DNA from 3 places in the Actinosynnema sp. NPDC023658 genome. Region 2 is predicted to be linked to each of the others. Evidence: riboswitches for the same ligand, from Rfam matches in the RefSeq annotation. Region 2 holds a riboswitch; each other region holds the start of a gene.

Region 1 (7,826 bases), on a different contig from region 2:
ATCGCCCTTCGCGCCGTCGATGCGGCGCACCGGCGGCCAGATCTTCGGCGCGGACGTGCCCGCCGGGAACACCGCCACCTCACGGCTGTACGGGTGGTCCCACTCGGCCGCGATGGACGCCGCCGTGTGCGGCGCGTTGCGCAGCGGGTTGTCGTCGACCGGCCACTCGCCCGAGCCGACGCGGTCGATCTCGTGCCGGATCGCGATCATCGCGTCGATGAACCGGTCGATCTCGGCCAGGTCCTCGCTCTCCGTCGGCTCCACCATGAGCGTGCCCGCCACCGGGAACGACATGGTCGGCGCGTGCAGCCCGTAGTCGGCCAACCGCTTCGCCACGTCGTCCACCGTCACACCGGTCGCCTTGGTGATCGGGCGCAGGTCGAGGATGCACTCGTGGGCCACGAAGCCGCCCTCGCCGGTGTAGAGCACCGGGAAGTGCTCGTCCAACCGGCGTGCCACGTAGTTCGCCGCCGCCACCGCGGTCAGCGTCGCCCGGCGCAGGCCGTCCGCGCCCATCATCCGCACGTACGCCCACGAGATCGGCAGGATCGACGCCGAGCCCCACGGCGCGGCGCTGATCGGACCGACGCCGGTCGCCGGACCGGCCGACGGCTGCAGCGGGTGGTTCGGCAGGAACGGAGCCAGGTGCGACCGCACGCCGATCGGACCGACACCGGGACCGCCGCCGCCATGCGGGATGCAGAACGTCTTGTGCAGGTTCAGGTGCGACACGTCCGAGCCGAACTTGCCGTACTGGGCCAGTCCGATGAGCGCGTTGAGGTTCGCGCCGTCGATGTAGACCTGGCCGCCCGCGTCGTGCACCAGCCCGCAGACCTCGCGCACGGTGTCCTCGTACACCCCGTGCGTCGACGGATACGTGATCATGATCGCGGCCAGGTCGTCGCGGTGCGCGTCGACCGTCTCGCGCAGGTGCTCGATGTCGACGTTGCCGTGGTCGTCGCACTTGACGACCACGACCCGCATCCCGGCCATCACGGCGGACGCGGCGTTGGTGCCGTGCGCGCTGGACGGGATCAGGCACACGTCGCGGTGCGCGTGGCCGTTGGCGCGGTGGTAGGCGCGGATCGCCAGCAGGCCGGCGAACTCGCCCTGGCTGCCCGCGTTGGGCTGCAACGACACCGCGTCGTACCCGGTGACCTCGGCCAGCCACCGCTCCAGGTCCGCGACGATCGTCAGCAGGCCGGCGGCGTCCGACGGCGGCGCGAACGGGTGCAGGTCGGCGAACTCCGGCCAGGTGATCGGTTCCATCTCGGCCGTGGCGTTGAGCTTCATCGTGCACGAGCCGAGCGGGATCATGCTGCGGTCCAGCGCGACGTCCTTGTCGGACAACGCGCGCAGGTAGCGCAGCAGCGCGGTCTCGGAGCGGTGCGAGTGGAACACCGGGTGGGTCAGGTAGTCGCTGGTGCGGCGCAGGTCGGCGGGGATGCCGTCGGCGGTGTCGGCGTCCAGGCCGTCCACGTCCGCGACGGTCACGCCGAACGCCTTCCACACCCGTTCCAGGTGGTCGCGCGTGGTGGTCTCGTCGCAGGCGATGGACACGACGTCCGCGTCGACCTGCCACAGGTTCACGCCCAGCTCGCGCGCGGCGGTGACGACGTCGGCGGCGCGGCCCTCGACCCTGGCCCGCACGGTGTCGAAGAACTCGCCGTGCACGACCTCGACGCCGTTCTCCAGCAGGCCGGCGGCCAGCACGGTCGCCATCCGGTGCGCGCGGGTCGCGATGGCCTTCAGCCCTTCCGGACCGTGGTACACCGCGTACATCGACGCGATCACCGCGAGCAGGACCTGCGCGGTGCAGATGTTGCTGGTCGCCTTCTCCCGGCGGATGTGCTGCTCCCGCGTCTGGAGGGCGAGGCGGTAGGCGAGCGAGCCGTCCGCGTCGACCGACACGCCGACGAGCCGTCCCGGCAGCTGCCGTTCGAGGCCCTGGCGCACCGCCATGTACCCGGCGTGCGGCCCGCCGAACCCGACCGGCACGCCGAACCGCTGGGTGGTGCCGACGACGACGTCCGCGCCGATCTCGCCGGGCGGGCGCAGCAGCGTCAACGACAGCAGGTCGGCCGCGACGACGACCTGCGCGCCCGCCTTGTGGACCTCCTCGATCACCGCCGCGTGGTCGCGGACCACACCGGACGCGCCGGGGTAGGACAGCAGCACGCCGAAGAAGTCGCCGCCCAGGCCGAGGCCCTCGATGCCCTGCGACAGGTCGGCGGTGACGATCTCGATGCCCAGCGGCTCGGCACGCGTCTCGATGACGGCCAGCGTCTGCGGCAGCGTGTCCGCGTCCACGACGAACTTGTCCGACTTGGACCGACCCGCCCGGCGGACCAGCGTCATCGCCTCGGCGGCGGCGGTGGACTCGTCCAGCATCGAGGCGTTGGCCAGCGGCAGGCAGGTCAGGTCGCCCACGACGGTCTGGAAGTTCAGCAGCGCTTCGAGCCTGCCCTGGGAGATCTCCGGCTGGTACGGCGTGTACGCCGTGTACCAGGCCGGGTTCTCCAGCACGTTGCGGCGGATCACCGGCGGGGTCGTCGTGCCGTAGTAGCCGAGGCCGATCATCTGCGTCATCGGGCGGTTCTGCGCCGCCAGGGCGCGCAGCTCGGCCAGCGCCTCGGTCTCGGTGGCGGGCGCGGGCAGGTCCAGCACCAGGTCGCGCTCGCGGATCGACTCGGGGATACCGTGCTGCGCGAGCTCCTCCAGCGAGCCGACACCGATCACGTCGAGGATGCGGGCCAGCTCCGCGGGCCGCGGGCCCACGTGCCGGTCGGCGAACGGGGTGCCGTGCTCGAGTGCGGCGAGGGGGATGCGGTCCTGCGTCATCGGTGCTGGCCTCCAGGGCTCCGGACAGACTTCTGCCGTTGCCCTCCCCCTCTGTCTTCCGCCCGACGTCGGGCGCCTGAGAGCTTCACCCGGCTGGCGGGCTTGCACCGTCGGCGGGGTCGGCCGGTTGTGCCCGACCCGCTTTCCAGAGGCGTCTCACCCGCGCGGTCCTTTGCACCTGAGAGGTTCCGGGGAGGATTTGCTCCTTCGGCGCCGAGGCTGGCTCGGACTCTCCCGCGCGGGATAAAGCGACTACGCGCGAAAGACTACCCGCTGGACGTGCGGGCAATGCCGTCGCGCGACGTGGATCTCAGTGCCCGGTACGCCGCCTGCCCGCCGCCGGTCGCTCGCAGTCGGTCGCTCGCAGTCGGTCTCCGGTCGCTCGCCGTGGGCCTCGGGCCGCTTCCGACCCTCCGGTGGCCTCTCTCGTCCGCCTCAGCCGATGGCCCGGGTGCGGCGGCGGCGGGACAGCTCGTCGTCGGACGGCTCCACGATCTCGGCCCCGTCAGCGCGTTCGGCGGGGAAGTCGTGGATCGTGCCGCTGATCTCCCGCATCGCGCCGCTGACCGCGATGCCGAACACCCCTTGGCCGCCCTGCAGCAGGTCGACCACCTCCTCCGGGGACGTGCACTCGTAGACCGTCGTCCCGTCGCTGAAGAGCGTGATCCGGGCCAGGTCCTGCACGCCGCGGCGGCGCAGGTGGTCGACCGCGACCCGGATGTTCTGCAGCGAGACGCCGGTGTCCAGCAGTCTCTTGACGACCTTGAGGACGAGGATGTCCTTGAACGAGTAGAGCCGCTGGCTGCCTGAGCCCTGGGCACTCCTTATCGTCGGGTTGACCAACCCCGTGCGCGCCCAGTAGTCCAGCTGGCGGTAGGTGATGCCCGCGATCTGGCACGCGGCGGGGCCGCGGTACCCGACCAGTTCGTCCGGCAGCGAGGAGTCCGGGAACAGTTCACCCTGTTCACCGGATCCGGCCCGGATGGGCGCTTCCTCGACCACGCCTGCCTCCCCTCGGTCCGGTCACGACGACCGGCGACCAACGTGAAGCCGCCGCGGTGCCCGAATAACACCGTGGCAATTCACCTGAGTTCGACGGTAAGACCGCCTAGGGGGCAGGTCAACGCGACGCGCGGGGCGTGTCTGGCCTCAACGTGAGGTTGAGGTTGAGAGAGTCGCCCGGCGTAAGCCATTCGGATGACGTTTAGTGATCGTTTAGCCGAACGATGTTGACGTTGTGTAATCCGAACTTGTGACACCCGGAGGTGGCACGCGGGGTTGATCCACAACGCACCGCACACACTTGCGAAGGGCCGTCCCCGGCGCCCGACCGCCGTCCCGGCCCTTCGCAAGTGCCGACCTTTGTCAAGCACCCGACCCGCTTGTCCACACCCCCACCGCGCCTGCCCTAGTTGTCCACAGGCAGCCGCCGGACACACGGGCGACAGGACCCCCGGGCGGGCAGGAAGGGCCACAGGCGGGGCCGCGAGTGAGGCCGCAGGCGGTAAGCGGGCCAGCGGGGCCGCAGGCTGGCAACGGGAGCGCTGGCGGGTGGCGTGGATGGGTGGCGGCAGCGGGCGGGCGGTGGCTCGCGAGCGGGTAGCAGAGGCGGGCGGGCGGCGAGCGGGCAGCGGCAGCGGAGGCGCGCGGAGAGCGCGGGTGTGTGGCGAGTGAGGGTGCGGCGGGATGGAGCGCGCCGGATCAGCGGTCCAGCGGTGCAGGGGGCGGAGGCCTGTGGCGACGCGCGGCCGGGCAGCGCGCGATGCGGGGCTTGGCTCGGGTGTGGACGGCGCGAGGTGGACAGTGCTGGATGGACCCGTGGAGGAGCGTGGCTACCAGCGCGGCTCAGAAGCAGCCCGGACTACGTGAAGACGCGACGCCTACCGGCCCCACCGCGACGAAGTTCGACCGGCACGGTCTGGGCGCACCACACCGACCGGCAGCCGGTGGGTGGCCTGGTCGCGTACCGCGCTCGGCCGCTGCGAGGCGGCTGAGTGCGGGGCGGCACGTGTCGAGACCCGAGTGCCCGCGGCCTACGTGTCGGCGCCGCGGAAGTCTTCCGGGGACACCGAGTCGAGGAACTCGCGGAACTTCTCGACCTCGTCCTCCTGCTCGTCCGGGATGATGAGGCCCGCCTCCGCCAGCACGGACTCCTCGGCGTGGATCGGCACGCCGATCCTCAGGGCCAGCGCCACGGAGTCGCTGGGCCGCGCCGACACCCGGATGTCGCCGTCGAACACGAGTTCCGCGAAGTACGTGCCCTCCTGCAGGTCCGTGATCCGCACCTGCTCCAACTGCCTGCCGAGGGCCCCGATGACGTCCTTGAGCAAGTCGTGCGTCAACGGCCGGGCAGGACGGACACCTTGCTGCTCCAACGCGATCGCCGTGGCCTCGACCGATCCGATCCAGATCGGCAGGTACCGTTCGCCCTCGGTTTCACGCAGCAGCAGGATCGGCTGGTTGGCGGGCAGTTCCACCCGCACGCCGACGACGCGCATTTCGCTCATCGGGTCTCGCCTCCCTCAGCGCGCTGAAATTCTGGCGTCCCCGCTACCTCACGAGGATCCCCCACGTACAGTTTCGACGCTACCCGCCAAGCGGGCTCAGTGCGCAACCGCCCGCCGGCTTCCCATCACGATCCCGCGCGCTTCCGATCACGATGCGGACACGCGTTCACCTGGGCGAAACAGGGCGGCCGACCACGTCGCGCAGACCCACCTTCACCAGCAGTGCGTGCAGGGTGACCGAGAGCGCCGCCACTTCCCGCACGACGTCGTCCGCACCGGCCCGGTCGCGTTGCCGGTCCGCCGCGCCGACGACCTGCTCGACCAGCCCTACGTCGTGGTCGGCGGCGGCGCGGAACGGGTGCAGGTGGTGCGCCGGCACCCCGTGCTCGACCATCGCCCGCACGGTCGACGCGATCTGCACCGCCTCGTGGTCGTACAACCCGCCCGCACCGGCCCTGATCAGGCCGTGCCGCTCCAGGTCCGCCAGCACACCGGGCTCGACGCCGGCCCGCGCCAGCAGGTCCTCGCGGGTGACGCGGTGCCCGGCGGGCGGGGCGAGGTCGGCCGCGCGCAACGCCTTGGACGCGCCGTGGTCGGCCGCCTCCAGCTGCTCCTTGATGACCTTCAGCGGCAGGTACCGGTCGCGTTGGGCGGACAGCACGTACCGCAGGCGGTCCACGTCCGCGGACGTGAACTGCCGGTACCCGGAGGCCGTGCGCGCCGGGCGGACCAACCCCTCCGACTCCAGGAATCGGATCTTGGAGATGGTGACGTCGGGGAAGTCGGGTCGCAGCTGCGCCAGCACCGCCCCGATGCTCAACCCCCCGCGTGGCCGCCCGGCCGCCGTCACCGGAGCCCCATCGCTCAGGCCCCCTGGCCCCCGGCGCCCGGACCGGTCAGGAACACCAGGCGGAACTTGCCGATCTGCACCTCGTCGCCGTTCGCCAGCACCGCCTGGTCGACGGGCTCGCGGTTGACGTAGGTGCCGTTGAGGCTGCCCACGTCGATGACCACGAACTCGCCGCCTTCACGGCGGAACTCGGCGTGGCGGCGGGAGACCGTCACGTCGTCGAGGAAGATGTCGCTGTCGGGGTGCCGCCCCGCGCTGGTCGTGTCGCGGTCCAGCAGGAACCTCGACCCCGCGTTGGGGCCGCGCTTGACCACGAGCAGAGCCGATCCGGCGGGCAGCGCGTCGACACCCGCGACGGCCGGCTCCTGGGCGGGCGCCTCGGCGCCCTCGACCTCGGCGAGGAAGTCGGCCCGGAAGACGGAGGTCCGCTCCGGGGACTGCTCGGGCGGAACGCCTGGCCCGTCGTTCGTGCTCACCTGAGCTCTCCTCCTGCTGCTGGAACTCTCGAGACCGCTAGAACCTATCGTGCCCGAACCCTTGTCTGAGGGGCGGCTCCCCCACCGACCGAAGAGCCGCCGGAAGATCGACGTCACCCCTGCGCCGCCAGCTCCTGGTACGCGGCGGCGTCGAGCAGGTCGTCGACCGCGGTCGGGTCGTCCAGCCGCAGCTCCACCATCCAACCCTCGCCGTACGGGTCCGTGTTCACCAGGTCGGGCTGCTGGTCCAGCGAGTCGTTGCGCGCGACGACCTCACCGGCGAGCGGCGCGTAGATGTCGGACACGCTCTTGGTGGACTCCACCTCGCCGAGGGTCTGACCGGCCGCGACCTGCTCGCCGAGCTCGGGCAGCTGGACGAACACGACGTCGCCGAGCTGCTCCTGGGCGTAGTCGGTGATGCCCACGCGCACGGTGTCCTCACCTGTGCGCAGCACCCACTCATGTTCCTCGGTGTACTTGAGCTCCTCGGGAATCACCGCGGTGTGCTCCTTCAGTGACGGTGGATCTTCGCTGCCGGATCTTCCCACGTCGGCGTTCAGGCCGGCGCGACCCCCGGCCGTCGACGCATCGCGAGGGTGAACTGGTAGACGTACAGCACCCCCGACCACAGGTACAAGGCCCCGCCCCAGACCATGAACGCGTACGCCACGGGCCGGGCGACCTGCGCGGCGGTGGAGGTGCCCTGGGCGAGCAGGAGCATGGGGAACGCGTACAGCAGGTTGAACGTCGCCGCCTTGCCCAGGTAGTTCACCTCGAACGGGCCGTAGCCGCGACTCCGGAGCACGGGCAGGCACACGCCGACGACGACCTCGCGGCCGACCAGCACCACAGCCACCCACCAGGGCACGATGCCGCGCACGACGAACGCGAGCAGCGTGGCGAGGATGTAGAGCCGGTCGGCGGCCGGGTCGAGCAGCGCGCCGAGCCTGCTGGCCTGGTCGAGCCAGCGGGCGACCTTGCCGTCGAGCCAGTCGGACAGGCCCGCCGCGACCAGCACGACCAGCGCCCAGCCGTCGGCGTGGGGCACGAGCAGCAGGTACAGGAACAGGGGCACGCCGAGCAGCCGCAACACGCTCAGCGCGTTCGGGATGGTCAGCAGCCGGTCGGCTGGATCGTGCGACACGTCCGCAC
Region 2 (7,826 bases):
GTGCTGGCACCGGGCGAGGCGCCCGCGCACGTGCACAACGCGCGGCGGGGGACGTTCGTCGAGGTGGGCGGGGTGGCGCAGCCGGCGCCCGCGCCCCGGTTCGGTCGGACTCCCGCCGGGACACCGGGCCCGCCGCCCGCGGTGGGGGAGCACACGGCCGAGGTGCTGGCCGAGCTGGGACTGGGGCCGGACGAGGTGGCCGGGCTGCGGCGGGCCGGGGTGGTCGGCTGAGCCGTCGCGCCCCGCGTGATCCGCCTCGCGTCGACGGGCCCAGGTGGACAGGGCCGGGTGGACGGGGCCGGGCGAACGGGGACCGGGTGCACCGGCTCGGGTGAACTTCGGGTGAACCGGCTGGGTGTGAACGGGCCCGCGCGTGATCGAAAAGAGGGCGCGAGAAATCACCTGATGGGGTACTGGAAATGAGTGGCGGCCGACATCGGCCTTTGTCACGCTCGGTGCGTGCTCCGGCGCAATCAGGTGATGGGCTGTGAAGGATGACGGTGTCGCTGCACCTCGGTGTCCGTGCCAGGGGGGTGGGCGAGTGCCCGTACCTTGGTGATCGGCGGGACCGCAGGTCCCCTTGATCGTCCGATCGGGTGACAGCAGGCAGGGTTCAAGCATGTCTGCGTGGCCGATCCTGCGACCGGTCGAGCGATGGCGGCGGGTTCGATCGTCATCGTCCGGGTGAATGGGGGACCATGACGGTCGACACGACCGGAGCGGCGCTCGGCCGCCCTGCCCAGTGACACGGACGGAGACCGATCAGTGAACGTCAAGAAGGTGGTGACACTGGCGGCGGTCGCGCTGGTGCTGTTCCTCCTGATCACCCGGCCGAACGAGTCCGCCGAGGCGGTGCGGACCGCGCTCGGGTGGCTGCAGTCCGGCGCGGAGTCGATCATCACCTTCGTCCGCAGCCTCTTCGGCTAGGGGCGCCGGGCCGACCCCGCCGAACTCCGCTCAATGCGGTCACGAGGGGTGACCATGCACCCTGGCGGTTGCACCGTACGGGTGGAATGAGGGCTATAACGCCCTGGTAACAGGGTTTTGGACAAACCAGGGTCTAGCGGTTGTCGTTAGCCGCTAATACGGTGCGTCGCATTGGCTGATCTTCGACCGATGAGGAGGCAGAATGGTCGAGGACTCCGGAGTCGACGAGCTGTTGCGGCAGTGGGCGGCTGAGCGCTCGGACGACGCCGAGCTGCAGGAGGTGAACCGGATCAAGGACGCGTGGCTCGCGGAAGCCCCGCCGTCCGCGCCGGGGATCCCGGTGCAGCGGGCGAATGGCGGTCCCCGCGGCCTGGTGAAGGTCGAGTCCGCGGATCCGGCGTACGTGACGGCGATGCGGAAGCGGGCGCCCGAGGTGCCCGAGGTCCTGCTCGCGGCCGCCGCCAGCTACTGGCAGCTGGTGGGCGACCTGTCCGAGGCGGAGCTGTGGTGGGACGCGGGCATCAGCCCGTTGGACCAGCGCGCTCTGGACTACCGGGCGGCCGGGCTCACGCCCGCCGACCTCGGTCGTCGCCTCGGCCCGATGACGGTGCTCCAGCACCTGCGTCGGGGTAGCGCGGCGGCCTGGTGCGTGGCCAGGTTGCAGAGGCAACGCCGGGACGGCGTGGCCTAGGTCCGACGAAGTCGGGGCGGGCTCCTGCGGTCGAGGAGCCCACGCCTTGAGGGGCGGGCTCCTGCGCGGGGAGCCCCAGCCCGCGGGAACGCACGAAGTACTCTTGAGCCGTGCGACGCCTCATCACCCCCAAGCGGCTGGCCGTCGCGGCCCTCTGCGTGGCGTCGCTGGTCGTGTGCTGCGGCCTGGCCTACTGGCAGTGGGAGCGCTTCTCCGAGGCCGGTGGCACGTTCCAGAACCTCGGTTACGTCTTCCAGTGGCCGCTGTTCGGCCTCTTCCCCGCGTTCGTGGTGTGGCGCATGGTCAGGCTGGAGTCGCGCCGCAAGGCCGAGGCCGCCACGTCCGGGACCGCGCCGCACGCCGCCCCCGACGCTCCACCGCACGCCGCTCCCGAGCCTGCGCCGCACGTCGCAACCGACGTTGCGCCGCACGCCGCTCCCGGTGCCGACGAGGTCGCCCCGGAGCCGGTGGCCGTGCCGTCGCAGCCGGTCGTTACCGTTGAGCCCGTCAGAGCACCCGCGGCGGACGACGAGGACGAGGAGCTGGCGGCCTACAACCGCATGCTCGCCGCCCTCCACGCGCGGGACCAGCGGTGAAGCGAAGGTAGGGCGATGAGCGGCGCGTTGAGCAGGTTCCGGTTCATGGCTTACGTGGTCGGTGTCGGCCTCCTGCTGCTCGTGGTCGCCATGATCGCCAAGTACGCGGGCGGCAACGCGGGCATGGTGCGGGTCGTCGGCCCGGTGCACGGCTTCCTCTACGCGGTCTACCTGGTGCTCACCGTCGACCTCGCGCTCAAGGCCCGCTGGTCGATCAAGGGGACCGTCCTGGTGCTGCTCGCGGGCACGATCCCGTTCGTGTCGTTCTACGCCGAGCGCAAGGTGGTCGAGAGCGTCCGGGCCGAGAAGGGCCTGTGACCGGGGTTGACCCCGCCCGCCGGGCACCCCTAGCGTCTGGCGGTACCAACTGAACACGGCCGTCGATGTCGCGCGGGAGAGTCCCCGATCGGGGCGCCGAAGGAGCAACTCCTCCCCGGAATCTCTCAGGCACAGCTACCGCGCGACGAAGGCAACTCTGGAAAGCAGGCGTGCCCGGTGCGCCTCGCCCACGGTGCAAGCCGCCCTCACCCGGTGGCGAAGCTCTCAGGCTCATGACAGAGGGGGAGGCTCTCTCGACGAGGAGTCTCCGGTGGACCGTGTCATCCTTCACCCGTGTAGTTCCCGGACTGGCCAGCGCCCGCCGACCCGACCGGTCGGCCCCGCCGCCACGTCCGCACCCAGGGAGGACCCCGCCTGATGGAAAGCCGCCGCACGCCCCTGCACGCCGAGCACGAGGCGCTGGGGGCCATGTTCACCGACTTCGCGGGCTGGCGGATGCCGCTGCGCTACGACAGCGAGCTGGCCGAGCACCACGCGGTGCGCACGTCGGCGGGCCTGTTCGACCTGACCCACATGGGTGAGATCGTGCTCACCGGCCCGGAGGCGGGCGCCGCGCTCGACCACGCCCTCGTCGGCCACGCGTCCGCGATCGGCGTCGGCCGCGCCCGCTACACGATGATCTGCGAGGCAGACGGCGGCGTCATCGACGACCTGATCGTGTACCGCCTCGACCCCGCCGCGCCCTCCGCTGGGGAACGCACGTCGGCCGATTCCAACGCGCCCTCCGCTGGGGAACGCACGTCGGCCGATTCCAATGCGCCCTCCGCTGGGGAACGCACGTCGGCCGGCGACGCCGAGTACCTGGTCGTCGCGAACGCCTCCAACGCCGCCGTGGTGCACGAGGCGCTGGTCGAGCGGGCCAAGGGCTTCGACACCTCGGTCGAGGACAGGTCCACCGACTACGCGCTGCTCGCCGTGCAGGGCCCGAAGGCCACCGCGATCCTCGCCGGCCTCACGCCCACCGACCTCGGCACCGTGAAGTACTACGCCTCCTACCCGACCGAGGTGGCGGGCAAGCCGGTGCTGCTGGCCCGCACCGGCTACACCGGCGAGGACGGCTTCGAGCTGTTCGTCGCGCCGGACGACGCCGCGCACGTCTGGCAGGCGCTGCTGGAGGCGGGCCGGCCGCACGACCTCAGGCCCGCGGGTCTCGGCTGCCGCGACACGCTCCGGCTGGAGGCGGGCATGCCGCTGTACGGCAACGAGCTGGGCCGCGACCGCACGCCGTTCCACGCGAACCTCGGCCGGGTGGTGAAGCTCGACAAGCCGGGCGACTTCGTCGGCCGCGACGCGCTGGCCGCCACCGCCGAGCAGGGCGTGGACCAGGTCCTGGTCGGCCTCAAGACCACCTCCCGCCGCGCGCCCCGGCACGGGTACCCGGTGCTGGACGCGGCGGGCGAGCGGATCGGTGAGGTGACCAGCGGCGCGTTGTCACCGACCCTCGGGTACTCGGTGGCGATGGCGTACGTCGCCGTCGGCAGCACCGAGCCCGGCACCGCGCTGTCGGTGGACGTCCGGGGCAAGCACGAGCCGGTCGAAGTCGTCGCACTGCCCTTCTACAAGCGAACCAGCTAAGGGAGAGACCCACACATGTCCGAGCACTTCAACACCTCCCTCGCGGAGTTCGACCCCGAGGTCGCGGACGCCGTCGCCGCCGAGCTGCACCGGCAGCAGAGCACGCTGGAGATGATCGCCTCGGAGAACTTCACGCCGGTGTCGGTGCTCCAGGCGCAGGGCTCGGTGCTGACGAACAAGTACGCCGAGGGCTACCCCGGCCGGCGCTACTACGGCGGCTGCGAGAACGTCGACGTCATCGAGCGGCTGGCGATCGAGCGGGTCAAGGCGCTGTTCGGCGCGGGCTTCGCCAACGTGCAGCCGCACTCGGGCGCGCAGGCCAACGCGTGCGCGATGTTCGCCCTGCTCCAGCCGGGCGACACGATCCTGGGCCTCGACCTCGCGCACGGCGGCCACCTCACCCACGGCATGCGGATCAACTTCTCCGGCAAGCTCTACAACGTGGTGCCCTACCACGTGTCGGAGTCCGACGGCCGGGTCGACATGGCCGAGGTCGAGCGGCTCGCGGTCGAGCACCGGCCGAAGCTGATCGTGGCCGGCTGGTCGGCCTACCCCCGTCAGCTCGACTTCGCGGAGTTCCGCCGGATCGCGGACGCCGTGGGCGCGTACCTGATGGTGGACATGGCGCACTTCGCCGGGCTGGTGGCGGCCGGGCTGCACCCGAGCCCGGTGCCGCACGCGCACGTCGTGACGACGACCACGCACAAGACGCTCGGCGGTCCGCGCGGCGGGGTGATCCTGACCAACGAGGCCGACCTGGCGAAGAAGATCAACTCGGCGGTGTTCCCCGGTCAGCAGGGCGGTCCGCTGGAGCACGTGATCGCGGGCAAGGCGGTGGCGTTCAAGCACGCCGCGTCGCCCGAGTTCGTCGACCGGCAGCGGCGCACGGTCGAGGGCGCGAAGATCCTCGCGGAGCGGCTGTCGCAGCCCGACGCGGCGCAGGCGGGTGTGAAGGTGCTCACCGGCGGCACGGACGTGCACCTCGTGCTGGTCGACCTGGTGGCGTCCGAACTGGACGGCAAGCAGGCCGAGGACCGGCTGCACGAGGTCGGGATCACGGTCAACCGCAACGCGGTGCCGAACGACCCGCGCCCGCCGATGGTGACCTCCGGCCTGCGCGTCGGCACGCCCGCGCTGGCCACGCGCGGGTTCGGCCCGGCGGACTTCACCGAGGTGGCGGACATCATCGCGGCGGCGCTGCAGCCGTCGCCGGACCTGGCGGAGCTGCGGTCGCGGGTCGAGGTGCTGGCCGCCAAGCACCCGCTGTACCCGACGCTGTGACGCAGGCGCCTGTGACGCGAGCGACTGTGACGCGAGCGCCTGTGACGGACGCGCCTGTGAAGGGCGCCACGAAATAGGCGTGGCCCACCGGAGGTTGTCCCGAACGCCACACGCGTACGGGACAACCGAAAGAGGCACCATGACCGCGACACTGGACACGTTGGCGTTGCCGACCGAGGCGCAGGACCTGCTGTTCCGCGAGGCCCGGACGGCGAACGCGTTCACCGACGAGCCGGTGACCGACGAGCAGCTCCGCGACGTCTACGACCTCGTCAAGTGGGGCCCGACGGCGATGAACAGCCAGCCGCTGCGCGTGCTGTTCGTGCGCGGCCAGGAGGCCAAGGCCCGCCTCGCCCCGCACATGGCGGAGGGCAACCGGGCCAAGACGCTCGCCGCACCGGTGACCGCCGTCCTGACCGCCGACACCGACTTCCACGAGCACCTGGGTCGGACGTTCCCGCACTACCCGGGCGCCAAGGCGGCGTTCGCGGACGACGCCCGGCGTGCCGAGGCGGCGAAGACCAGCGCGCTGCTGCAGGTCGGCTACTTCATCGTCGGCGTGCGCGCGGCCGGTCTCGCCGCGGGCCCGATGAGCGGCTTCGACGCCGAGGGCGTGCGCGACGAGTTCTTCGCGGACACCGCCGAGCTGCCCCTGGTGATCGTGAACATCGGCCACCCGGACCACTCCGGCACCCACCCGCGCAACCCGCGCCTGGACTACGCCGACGTCGTCCGCACCGTCTGACGGCCCGCCGCCGGTCCGACCGGCCCGCCGGGCCCGTCGTCCCCGCGCTGTCCGGCTGCACAACGCCCAAACCCCCCGGCCAACCCCAGGCCGGGGGATCAGGGCGTTCCACAGTGGACAACGGCTAGGCGGCGGGCGCGGTCACCCCCGGGGGCAGGCACTCCACGTTGCGCTTGCCGTTGGGCTGCACCACGAACCAGGTGCCGCCGACACCCTGGCCCTGCCACTTGCCCGGCGCCTCGTCCTTCGAGTACGTGTACAGCGGCCACCCGGCCAGGGTCACCTGCTCGGTCCCGTCCGAGCGCTTCACCGTCGACACGAGCGCGGGGTCCACGCCTTGCAGCTGCGGCGTCCCGTCGGACAGCACCGGGGGCCACGTCTCGGCGCACTGACCCTCGCAGTTGGACTTCGCCGGCTTCGGCGTGTCCTTGTCGAACCGGTACAGCGTGCGACCGTCGCCGTCCTGCACGACCTCGCCCATCTTCGGCACGGTCTTGCCCACCAGGGTGACCTGCGGGCCGGACGGCGCGGGCGCGGCCTGACCGTCCGGCGCGTCCACGGCGGGCGCGTCGGCGGCTGCGGCCTCTTCGCTGGTCGGAGGGGCCAAGGGCGCCTGCACGTCGCCGTAGTCGCCCGGGGCCGCGGCACCCACCTGCTCGGTCTGCGCGACCGTCCTGCCCTGCAGGCCGGTGGCGTTGGAAGTCCACATGACAAGCGCGAGCACGGCTGCCATGCCGCCCGCGACGGCGACGGCGATGCGGTTTCGTCGGATCACACTCACTCCTCCTTGGTCCGTCAATCGCTCCACCGACGACTACGGCCCTCCCCCCGGTGCGGTTCAGCGCAGCCGAAGACGTGAACCAAGACAGGGGTCGCCGTAGGGTGGCCCGGTGGGCAACGAGATCTCCTTCCCGCGCCAGCAGGCGCGCACCCAGCGGTTCACCCTCGGCGCACCGCGGAACTTCACCGTGGCGCCGGACGGCGCGAAGGTGTACTTCCTCCGCACCGCCACGGCCACGAGCCGGGCGAACGGCCTGTGGGCGTTCGACACCGCCACCCGCACCGAGACGCTGCTGGCCGACCCCGGCACCCTGCTGACCGACCCGGAGGACCTGTCCCCGGAGGAGCGGGCACGCCGCGAGCGCACCCGTGAGCAGGCCGCGGGCATCGTCGGCTACGCCACCGACGGCGCCGCGCGGCAGGCGGTGTTCACGTTGTCCGGCAGGCTGTTCGTGGTGGAGACGGCCACCGGAGCCGTCCGTGAGCTGCCGGTCGCCGGCGCGGCCATCGACCCGCGCCTCGACCCCACCGGGCGCAAGGTCGCCTACGTGGCCGGCGGCGTGCTGCACGTCGTCGACCTGGGCACCGGCGCGGACCGCGTCGTCGCGGAACCGGACGGGCCGGACGTCACCTGGGGCCTGGCGGAGTTCATCGCGGCCGAGGAGATGAGCCGCTACCGGGGTTACTGGTTCTCCCCGGACGGCGAGCGGGTGCTCGCGGCCCGCGTGGACAACGCGCCCGTGCCGCGCTGGCACATCGCGGACCCGGCCAACCCCGGCACGCCCGCCACCGAGATCGCCTACCCGGCCGCGGGCGAGGCCAACGCCGTCGTCGGGCTCGCCGTGCTCGGTGCCGGTCGCACCGACGTGACGTGGGACGCCGAGGCGTTCCC
Region 3 (7,826 bases), on a different contig from region 2:
GGAACGTCGTGGTGATCGTCTTGCGGTTGATCTCGTTCGCGATCGCCAGGCCGCCGAAGATCATCGGGAAGATCGTGGCCACGTTGATGCTGCGGGCCATCCCGAACACCGCCATCTGCCACTGCGACGGGTCGACCCCTAGCAGCGTCGCCAGCTGCTCGGCGTCGCTGCTGCCCATGAAGTCCGAGACGGACTTGAAGATGGCCCCGGTGCCCAGCGCCCAGCCGAACGCGATCACCGCGGTCGGGATCATCAGGCCCCACCACAGGCCCGTGGTGGTGGTCTTGCGGAACTCCGACTTGATCAGGTTGCCCATCACGCACCGCCCCCGAGGCCGCCCTGACCCTGCTGCTGACCGTACGGGTTGTCCGGCGGCGGCTGAGGTGATCCGGGTGGCGGTGGTTGGTAGCCCTGCGGGGGCTGCTGGTATTGCTGGTACTCGTCCTGCGGCTGCTGCTGCGGCTGCGGCGGCTGCGGCGGCTGCGGGTAGTCGCCGGGCTGCTGCTGGTACGGCTGCTGCGGTTGCTGCTGGAACGGCTGCGCGGGCGTCTGGTAGCCCGGCTGCTGCTGGTAGCCCTGCTGGTAGCCCGGCTGCTGATAGCCCGGCTGCTCGTACCCGGGCTGCTGGTAACCCGGCTGCTGGTAACCGGGTTGGTAACCGGGCGGCGGGTAGCCCTGGGGCTGACCCGGCTGCTGGTAGCCGACCGGCTGGGCGTACTGGCTCTGCCCCGGCGCCGCGTACTGGCCGCTGGTGAGCTGGAAGAACAGCCGCTCCAGGTCGGCCTTCTCCTCCTGCATGCCGTAGATCGACACGCCCGCCTTCAACGCGGTGTCCGCGACCTGCTTGGCCTCGACGCCGCTGACCGCGATGCGGCCGTCCGGCAGCTGCTCGATCCCCGTGATGCCGTCCTCGCGCAGCGCCGTCACCAGCGCACCGGTGTCGGATGGCTGCACGAGCACTCGCGCCTGCTGCCGGTTGCGCAGGTGCTCCAGCGGCCCGGAGTAGACGGTCTGGCCCCGGCTGATGATGACCACCTGGTCCACGGTCTGCTCGACCTCGGCCAGCAGGTGGCTGGAGATCAGCACGGTCCGCCCGCTGCGCGCGTAGGACTGCAGGAACGACCGCAGCCACGCGATGCCCTCGGGGTCCAGCCCGTTGGCCGGCTCGTCCAGCACCAGGATCTGCGGGTCCCCGAGCAGCGCGGTGGCCAGGGCCAACCGCTGCTTCATGCCCAGCGAGAACCCGCCCGCCTTGCGGTCGCCCGCCGCGCCCAGGCCGACGAGCTGGAGCACCTGGTCGGCGCGCGAGTCCGGCACGCCCATCGCGGCGGCGTAGACCAGGAGGTGGTTGCGCGCGCTGCGCTTGGGGTGGAAGCCCTGCGCCTCCAGCACCGCGCCGACGACCCGCGCCGGGTTGCCGAGCTGGTGGAACGGCCTGCCGTTGATCAACCCGATGCCCGCGGTCGGTGTCACCAGGCCGAGCAGCATGCGCAGCGTCGTGGTCTTGCCCGCCCCGTTGGGTCCGAGGAAGCCGGTCACGGACCCGGGTTCCACTGTGAAGCTGAGATTCTGCACCGCTGCGACCGGACCGAACTGCTTGGTCAAGTTCTGCACCACGATGCGGCCTGTGCCGTCGTGCACGCGTCCCTCCCGAGTACTCCTACCGGGCGTCATCCTGCCCTAGGAGGGTCACTCGGGGAGGGCATGTCGTGGTTTCGATGCGACCCTCGGTATCTCCGCCGTCGTCTCGACGTCGGTCGAACGGCGCAGCGTGCGCAGCGGGCGTCGGCGTTCGCGGTGCGGCACGCCGTCCCCGATGAGGTGCTGGTGGGCCATCGTCCACACCTGGCAGGGCCACTTCTTGTGCCGGACGATGCCGGGGCACGCGCCGCAGCGGCCGTCCGGATCGGGTTGGTGCACGGTCAACAGCAGTCGCCAACCGTCGGCCAGGCGGTGGATCTCCGACCGCGCGAGCGGCACGAGCGCGTCGGCCTCACCGCGCTCGGCCACCTCGTCCATGAGCGCCAGTCGGCGGAGCACGGCGGCGCGCAGTGCCTCGTCCACGAGGGTCACATCCTGTCCGCGACTTGGTCGAGCAGGCGGTGCAGCCTGCGGGTTTGCGTGACGGACATCACAGCGGACTCACCGGGTGGCGCGACCAGCAGAACTCGGTCGTCCTCGACGAGAACGGTCATCGACCGGTCCCGCCCGAAGGGGTCGTGGCAGTCGATCCAACCCTCGGGTGCAGCCATCCTCGCTCCGATCGGGGGTGGCGCGGCGAGACGCCGCGCGAGCGGACGACCCCGCTCCGTAGCTGCGGGGTTACCGTCCTGTGCATCGGTCGCCAGGCCGTCGTGACTTACCCGTTACCCCAGGATTTCACTCGTTAGGTGAAGCACTCACGCAGCGTGTCGCCACCGCCGGGCGAAAAGTCGACCCGGATCGGTGGGGGTGGCTGGGCACGGTGGCGTGTTCCCCGCTAACATTGGTGGCGCGGCCCGCTCCCAGTGACCCCCAGGCTGGTTGAGCGGGCCGTCTTAACGCCGAAGGGCCCCGCTCACTGCTCGTGAGCGGGGCCCTTCGTGGTGTCCGGCCTTCGTGGCCGGTGGTCTCAGAGGTCGAGCGGCGTGTGGGTCATCCCGTGCGCCTCCGCGACCGGCAGGTTGGTCAGCGCGCCCTCGTGCGCGTTCAGGCCCAGCGCCAGCGACCCGTCCGACCGCAGCGCGGTCTCCCAGCCCTTGTCGGCCAGCGCGACGGCGTAGGGCAGGGTCACGTTGGTCAGGGCGTAGGTCGAGGTGCGCGGCACCGCGCCGGGCATGTTCGCCACGCAGTAGAAGACCGAGTCGTGCACCTGGTAGGTCGGGTCGTCGTGCTTGGTCGGCCGCGAGTCCGCGAAGCAGCCGCCCTGGTCGATCGCGATGTCGACCAGCACCGAGCCGGGCTTCATCCGGGACACCAGCTCGTTGCTCACCAGCTTCGGGGCCTTCGCGCCGGGCACCAGCACCGCGCCGATGACCAGGTCGGCCTCCACGACGGCCTGGTCGACGGAGAACCGGGTGGACGTCACGGTGCGCAGGCGGCCCTGGTAGAGGGCGTCGATGTGGCGCAGGCGGTCCACGTTCGTGTCGAGGATCTGCACGTCCGCGCCCATGCCGACGGCGATGCCCGCCGCGTTCAGGCCCGCCACGCCGCCGCCGATGACGACCACGCGCGCCGGGTGCACACCGGGCACGCCGCCGGGCAGGACGCCGCGCCCGCCGGAGGGCTTCATCAGCGCGAACGCGCCCACCTGGGGCGCCAGGCGGCCCGCGACCTCGGACATCGGGGCCAGCAGCGGCAGCGCGCCGTTCGCGGTCTGCACGGTCTCGTAGGCGATGGCGGTGGTGCCCGAGTCCAGCAGCGCCTGGGTCAGCGGCCGGTCGGCGGCCAGGTGCAGGTAGGTGAACAGGACCTGGCCCTTGCGCAGCCGCGGGTACTCCTCGGCCACGGGCTCCTTGACCTTGAGCACCAGGTCGCCCTCGGCCCACACCTCGTCCGCCGTGGCCAGCACCTTCGCGCCGGCGGCGGCGTACTCGTCGTCGGTGATGGCCGAACCGAGGCCCGCGCCGGTCTCGACCAGCACGTCATGGCCGCGCTCGGTCAGCTCGTGCGCACCCGCCGGAGTCAGCGCGACGCGGTACTCGTGGTTCTTGATCTCGCGTGGGACGGCGATGCGCACGGTGGGCTCCTTTGACCGGTGTTACACCCAAGGTCCGGTAAGCGGTGATCGGTGTCATCGTGCTGAGCACACCAAGGGGCCAGGGTGTGGTTGTGCGGATCGGACAAACAGCCGGTCGCGTTGACACCCGTCCGGGTGGCACCTAGCGTGCGGACCACCAACTGAACATCGGCCGCGGCGCAGCATGAGCGCCGGAACCCGCGCGGGAGAGACCTCGGTGAACGTGTGCCGGGGCGCCGAAGGAGCAAGTACCCCGCACACTCTCAGGCAGCGAGAACCGCTCGGGTGAGGCGACTCTGGAAAGCGCGCCGCCATGCGCGCACCCACGGTGCAAGCCGGGTCGGATCGACGGTCAGCCGTCGCGTCCGGTCGGGCGAAGCTCTCAGGTCCCAGGACAGAGTGGGGCTGGAGACCTCGCCTCAGGGAGCGCTGCCGTGACCTTTCCGGACAACCTGCTGTACACGCCCGAGCACGAGTGGGTGGACTGGGTACCGGGTACCCAGGACCCCGTGGCCGTGGGCATCACCTCCTACGCGGCCAGGTCGCTGGGCGACATCGTGTTCGTGGAGCTGCCGGCGCTCGGCACCGTCGTCACGTCCGGCGAGGTGTGCGGCGAGCTGGAGTCGACCAAGTCCGTCAGCGACCTGTACGCGCCGGTCAGCGGCGAGGTCGTGGCGGTGAACGACCGGGCCGTGAGCGACCCGTCGTTGATCAACGACGACCCGTACGGCGAGGGCTGGCTGTTCAAGGTGGCGGTGACCGACGCGACCGGGTTGCTGACCGCCGCCAGGTACGCGGAACTGACCGGGGACTGACGTCATGGCGATCAGCGTGTTCGACCTGTTCTCCGTGGGGATCGGACCGTCCAGTTCGCACACCGTGGGCCCGATGCGCGCGGCGGTGATGTTCGCCGACCGGTTGGGCCCCTCGCTGCCGTCCGTCGACCGGGTGCACGTGGAGCTGTTCGGGTCGCTCGGCGCGACCGGGCACGGGCACGGCAGCCCGAAGGCGGTCCTGCTCGGCCTGGAGGGCCACCGGCCCGAGGAGGTCGACCCGGTGGAGGCCGACCGGCGGGTGGCGGAGATCCGCGCCACCGGGCGGCTGCGGCTGGGCGGCGTGCGCGAGATCGCGTTCACCGAGGACACCGACCTGGTGATGCACCGGCGCAAGTCGTTGCCGTTGCACCCCAACGGGATGAGCTTCACCGCCCGCTCGGGTGACGCCGTGGTCGACTCGGCGGTGTACTACTCGGTCGGCGGCGGGTTCGTGGTGGACGAGAACGCCACCGGCACCGACCGGATCAAGGCCGACGAGACGCCGGTCGCGCACCCGTTCCGCACCGGTGACGAGCTGCTGGCGCGGTGCCGGGAGACCGGGCTGTCGATCAGCGAGGTCATGCTGGCCAACGAGCTGTCGTGGCGGGACGAGGCGGAGGTGCGGGCGGGCCTGCTGCACATCTGGGCCGTCATGCAGGAGTGCGTCGAGCGCGGCTGCACGGAGTCCGGTGTGCTGCCGGGCGGGTTGAAGGTCCGGCGGCGTGCGGCGGAGATGCGCCGCACGATGGCCGCCGAGCACTACGCCACGGACCCGTTGCGGGTGATGGACTGGGTGACGCTGTTCGCGCTGGCGGTGAACGAGGAGAACGCCGCGGGTGGTCGCGTGGTGACCGCGCCGACCAACGGGGCGGCCGGCATCGTGCCCGCGGTGCTGCACTACTACACCCGGTTCGTGCCGGGCGCGTCCGACGACGGCGTGGTGCGGTTCCTGCTCACGGCCGGTGCGGTCGGCGTGCTGTTCAAGGAGAACGCGTCGATCTCGGGCGCCGAGGTGGGCTGCCAGGGCGAGGTGGGCTCGGCGTGCTCGATGGCGGCGGGAGGGCTGGCCGAGGTGCTGGGCGGCACACCCGAGCAGGTCGAGAACGCGGCCGAGATCGCCATGGAGCACAACCTCGGGCTGACCTGCGACCCGATCGGCGGACTGGTGCAGATCCCGTGCATCGAGCGCAACGCGCTGGCGTCGATCAAGGCCATCACCGCGGCGCGGATGGCGTTGCGCGGCGACGGTTCGCACTTCGTGTCGCTGGACAAGGTCATCAAGACCATGCGCGAGACCGGCAAGGACATGAAGGTGAAGTACAAGGAAACCGCCCGCGGCGGGCTCGCGGTGAACGTCATCGAGTGCTGACCCGGACGCGGGAGGTGGTCGCTGTGTGCCGCCTCCCGCGTCCCGGTCGGCGGTGGTGCTACGGGAGCACGGACTCGATCGCCTTCACGATCGACTCGTCCTCCGGCTCGGTGCGCGGGCGGAAGCGGGCGATCACCTCGCCCGACGGGGCCACCAGGAACTTCTCGAAGTTCCACTGGACGTCGCCGGCCGCGCCATCGGCGTCCGCGAACGCCGTCAGCTCCTCGTACAGCGGGTGCCGGGACGGACCATTCACGTCGATCTTCTCGAACAGCGGGAACGTGACACCGTACGTGGTGGAGCAGAAGGTCGCGATCTCCTCCGCCGTGCCCGGCTCCTGCCCGGCGAACTGGTTGCACGGGAACCCGACCACGGAGAACCCTCGGTCCGCGTACCGCTCGTGCAGCCGCTCCAAGCCCTGGTACTGCGGGGTCAGCCCGCACTTCGAGGCGACGTTCACCACCAGCAACGCCTTGCCCGCCACCGCGCCCAGGCTGGACGGCTCACCGGACAGCGTGCGCAGCGGGATGTCGTGGATGCTCATGGCTGCGAGGCTACGTGCCGCTCCACCGGCGCCCGCGCCGCCGCTACCTCCGCGAGCGACCGGCCCGGCCAGCCCCAGCACGGCGATGGGCCGGCCGGACCACGTCGTCCGACGACGCGGTCGGGTGCTCAGCCGCGCCGCAAGCCCGCCAGACCGCCGAGGACGAGCACGAATCCCGGTGGCAGCACGATCGTCGCCATCGCCATCGTCAGCGTGGTCGCGGGCACGAGGCTCAGCGGGGCGAACACGCCGGTCAGGCACAGCGTCACCACGTACGCCGCCACGATCGTGGTGAACGTGGTGCTGCGCTCCAGCGCCGCCAGCACCACCAGGCCGAGGCCGATGGCGATGAACTGCCCGAACGCGCTGTGCGCGAGTTGCAGCAGCGCGGTCCCGACCACGGCCGCCACCAGCGTCAGCGGCAGGGGCGCGCGCACCCGCCACAGCACGGTCGCCACCGCCAGCACGATCAGGCCCGCGCCGGTGCCGGACTCCGGGGTCACCACGCCGATCGACGTCATCGGCAGCAGCCGGAGCAGACCCATCGCGACCAGCGGCGCGCTCAGGCCGATCGCCACCGCGCCGAGGTAGCCCATGGTCGACGTGTCGATGCCCACCCGCGCGCCGCGCCCGCGGTACCACCGGACCGTCGCCGCCGCCCCCACCACGAGCACGACCAGCCAGTACAGGCCCAGCAGCAACGGGTGCCGGACCTCCGGGTGCGCGCCGAGCACGGACAGCGGGTTGTACTCCACCTGCCGCACGACCAGGCGCGGCGCGGGCGAGGACGGCGCGTACAGCGGCACCGACAGGAACGACGCGATCCCGAAGAACAGCAGCGGGAACGCGTAGGCGTGCCGGTCCGACCGCGCCCGACGCCGCGCCTCCGCCAGGTCCCCCGGTAAGTGGGCCATGCGACCCAGTGTGCGGCGCGAACCCGACCCGTCAACCGCAAAACCCGCCCGTCGACCGGAAAACCGGAAGCTCAGCCCCGGGGCCGGAAGATGGTCACCACCACCCGCAGCCCCAGCAGGACGCTGATGACCAGCAGGTTGTAGCCGAGCACCTGGAACAGCGTGAGGCCCGGACCCACCTCCGGTCCTCCTTCGGCCCCCAGCAGCAGCACCGCCATCACGCCCGCCGTCGCACCCAGCACGGTCAGCATCACCTGGTGCAGCAGCGAGACGATGAACTGCCGGTCCCGGTCGTCCGCGAACAGCCGCACGCCCACCCCCAGCCGCCCCTGCTCCAACGCGCTGGAGATCCGGTCCGCCCGCCGGGGCAGGCGGCGCAGCATGGGCAGCATCGAGTGCAGCTCCTCGGTGACCGTGCGCCGCAGCGACTCCGGCGTGAGGTGCGCGCTGAACTGCTGGTCCGCGA

The links. Region 2 has a riboswitch for glycine ahead of gcvT (glycine cleavage system aminomethyltransferase GcvT). Riboswitches for the same ligand answer to the same signal wherever they lie in the genome.
Region 1: linked by a shared signal. The riboswitch ahead of gcvP (aminomethyl-transferring glycine dehydrogenase) and the one ahead of gcvT (glycine cleavage system aminomethyltransferase GcvT) in region 2 are both predicted to bind glycine.
Region 3: linked by a shared signal. The riboswitch ahead of gcvH (glycine cleavage system protein GcvH) and the one ahead of gcvT (glycine cleavage system aminomethyltransferase GcvT) in region 2 are both predicted to bind glycine.

What each region holds. Positions count from the first base shown of each region.
Region 1 covers NZ_JBFAAX010000219.1:1,471-9,296, reverse strand. The annotation lists gene gcvP (aminomethyl-transferring glycine dehydrogenase) at 1-2,841, opposite strand, end outside; glycine riboswitch at 2,997-3,088, opposite strand; gene AB0G02_RS21415 (MerR family transcriptional regulator) at 3,277-3,843, opposite strand; gene AB0G02_RS21410 (bifunctional nuclease family protein) at 4,875-5,348, opposite strand; gene AB0G02_RS21405 (MerR family transcriptional regulator) at 5,515-6,198, opposite strand; gene garA (glycogen accumulation regulator GarA) at 6,213-6,674, opposite strand; gene gcvH (glycine cleavage system protein GcvH) at 6,788-7,171, opposite strand; gene AB0G02_RS21390 (CDP-alcohol phosphatidyltransferase family protein) at 7,231-7,818, opposite strand.
Region 2 covers NZ_JBFAAX010000100.1:7,632-15,457, forward strand. The annotation lists gene AB0G02_RS14370 (CaiB/BaiF CoA-transferase family protein) at 1-231, shown strand, start outside; gene AB0G02_RS14375 (hypothetical protein) at 766-927, shown strand; gene AB0G02_RS14380 (helix-turn-helix transcriptional regulator) at 1,130-1,618, shown strand; gene AB0G02_RS14385 (hypothetical protein) at 1,729-2,214, shown strand; gene AB0G02_RS14390 (DUF3817 domain-containing protein) at 2,230-2,532, shown strand; glycine riboswitch at 2,596-2,683, shown strand; glycine riboswitch at 2,684-2,782, shown strand; gene gcvT (glycine cleavage system aminomethyltransferase GcvT) at 2,908-4,128, shown strand; gene glyA (serine hydroxymethyltransferase) at 4,144-5,409, shown strand; gene AB0G02_RS14405 (malonic semialdehyde reductase) at 5,549-6,154, shown strand; gene AB0G02_RS14410 (hypothetical protein) at 6,279-6,929, opposite strand; gene AB0G02_RS14415 (prolyl oligopeptidase family serine peptidase) at 7,045-7,826, shown strand, end outside.
Region 3 covers NZ_JBFAAX010000015.1:4,982-12,807, reverse strand. The annotation lists gene AB0G02_RS03750 (ABC transporter permease subunit) at 1-316, opposite strand, end outside; gene AB0G02_RS03745 (ABC transporter ATP-binding protein) at 316-1,641, opposite strand; gene AB0G02_RS03740 (hypothetical protein) at 1,690-2,064, opposite strand; gene AB0G02_RS03735 (hypothetical protein) at 2,070-2,252, opposite strand; gene ald (alanine dehydrogenase) at 2,612-3,718, opposite strand; glycine riboswitch at 3,912-4,008, shown strand; gene gcvH (glycine cleavage system protein GcvH) at 4,153-4,533, shown strand; gene AB0G02_RS03720 (L-serine ammonia-lyase) at 4,538-5,902, shown strand; gene AB0G02_RS03715 (glutathione peroxidase) at 5,961-6,446, opposite strand; gene AB0G02_RS03710 (hypothetical protein) at 6,575-7,360, opposite strand; gene AB0G02_RS03705 (AarF/UbiB family protein) at 7,432-7,826, opposite strand, start outside.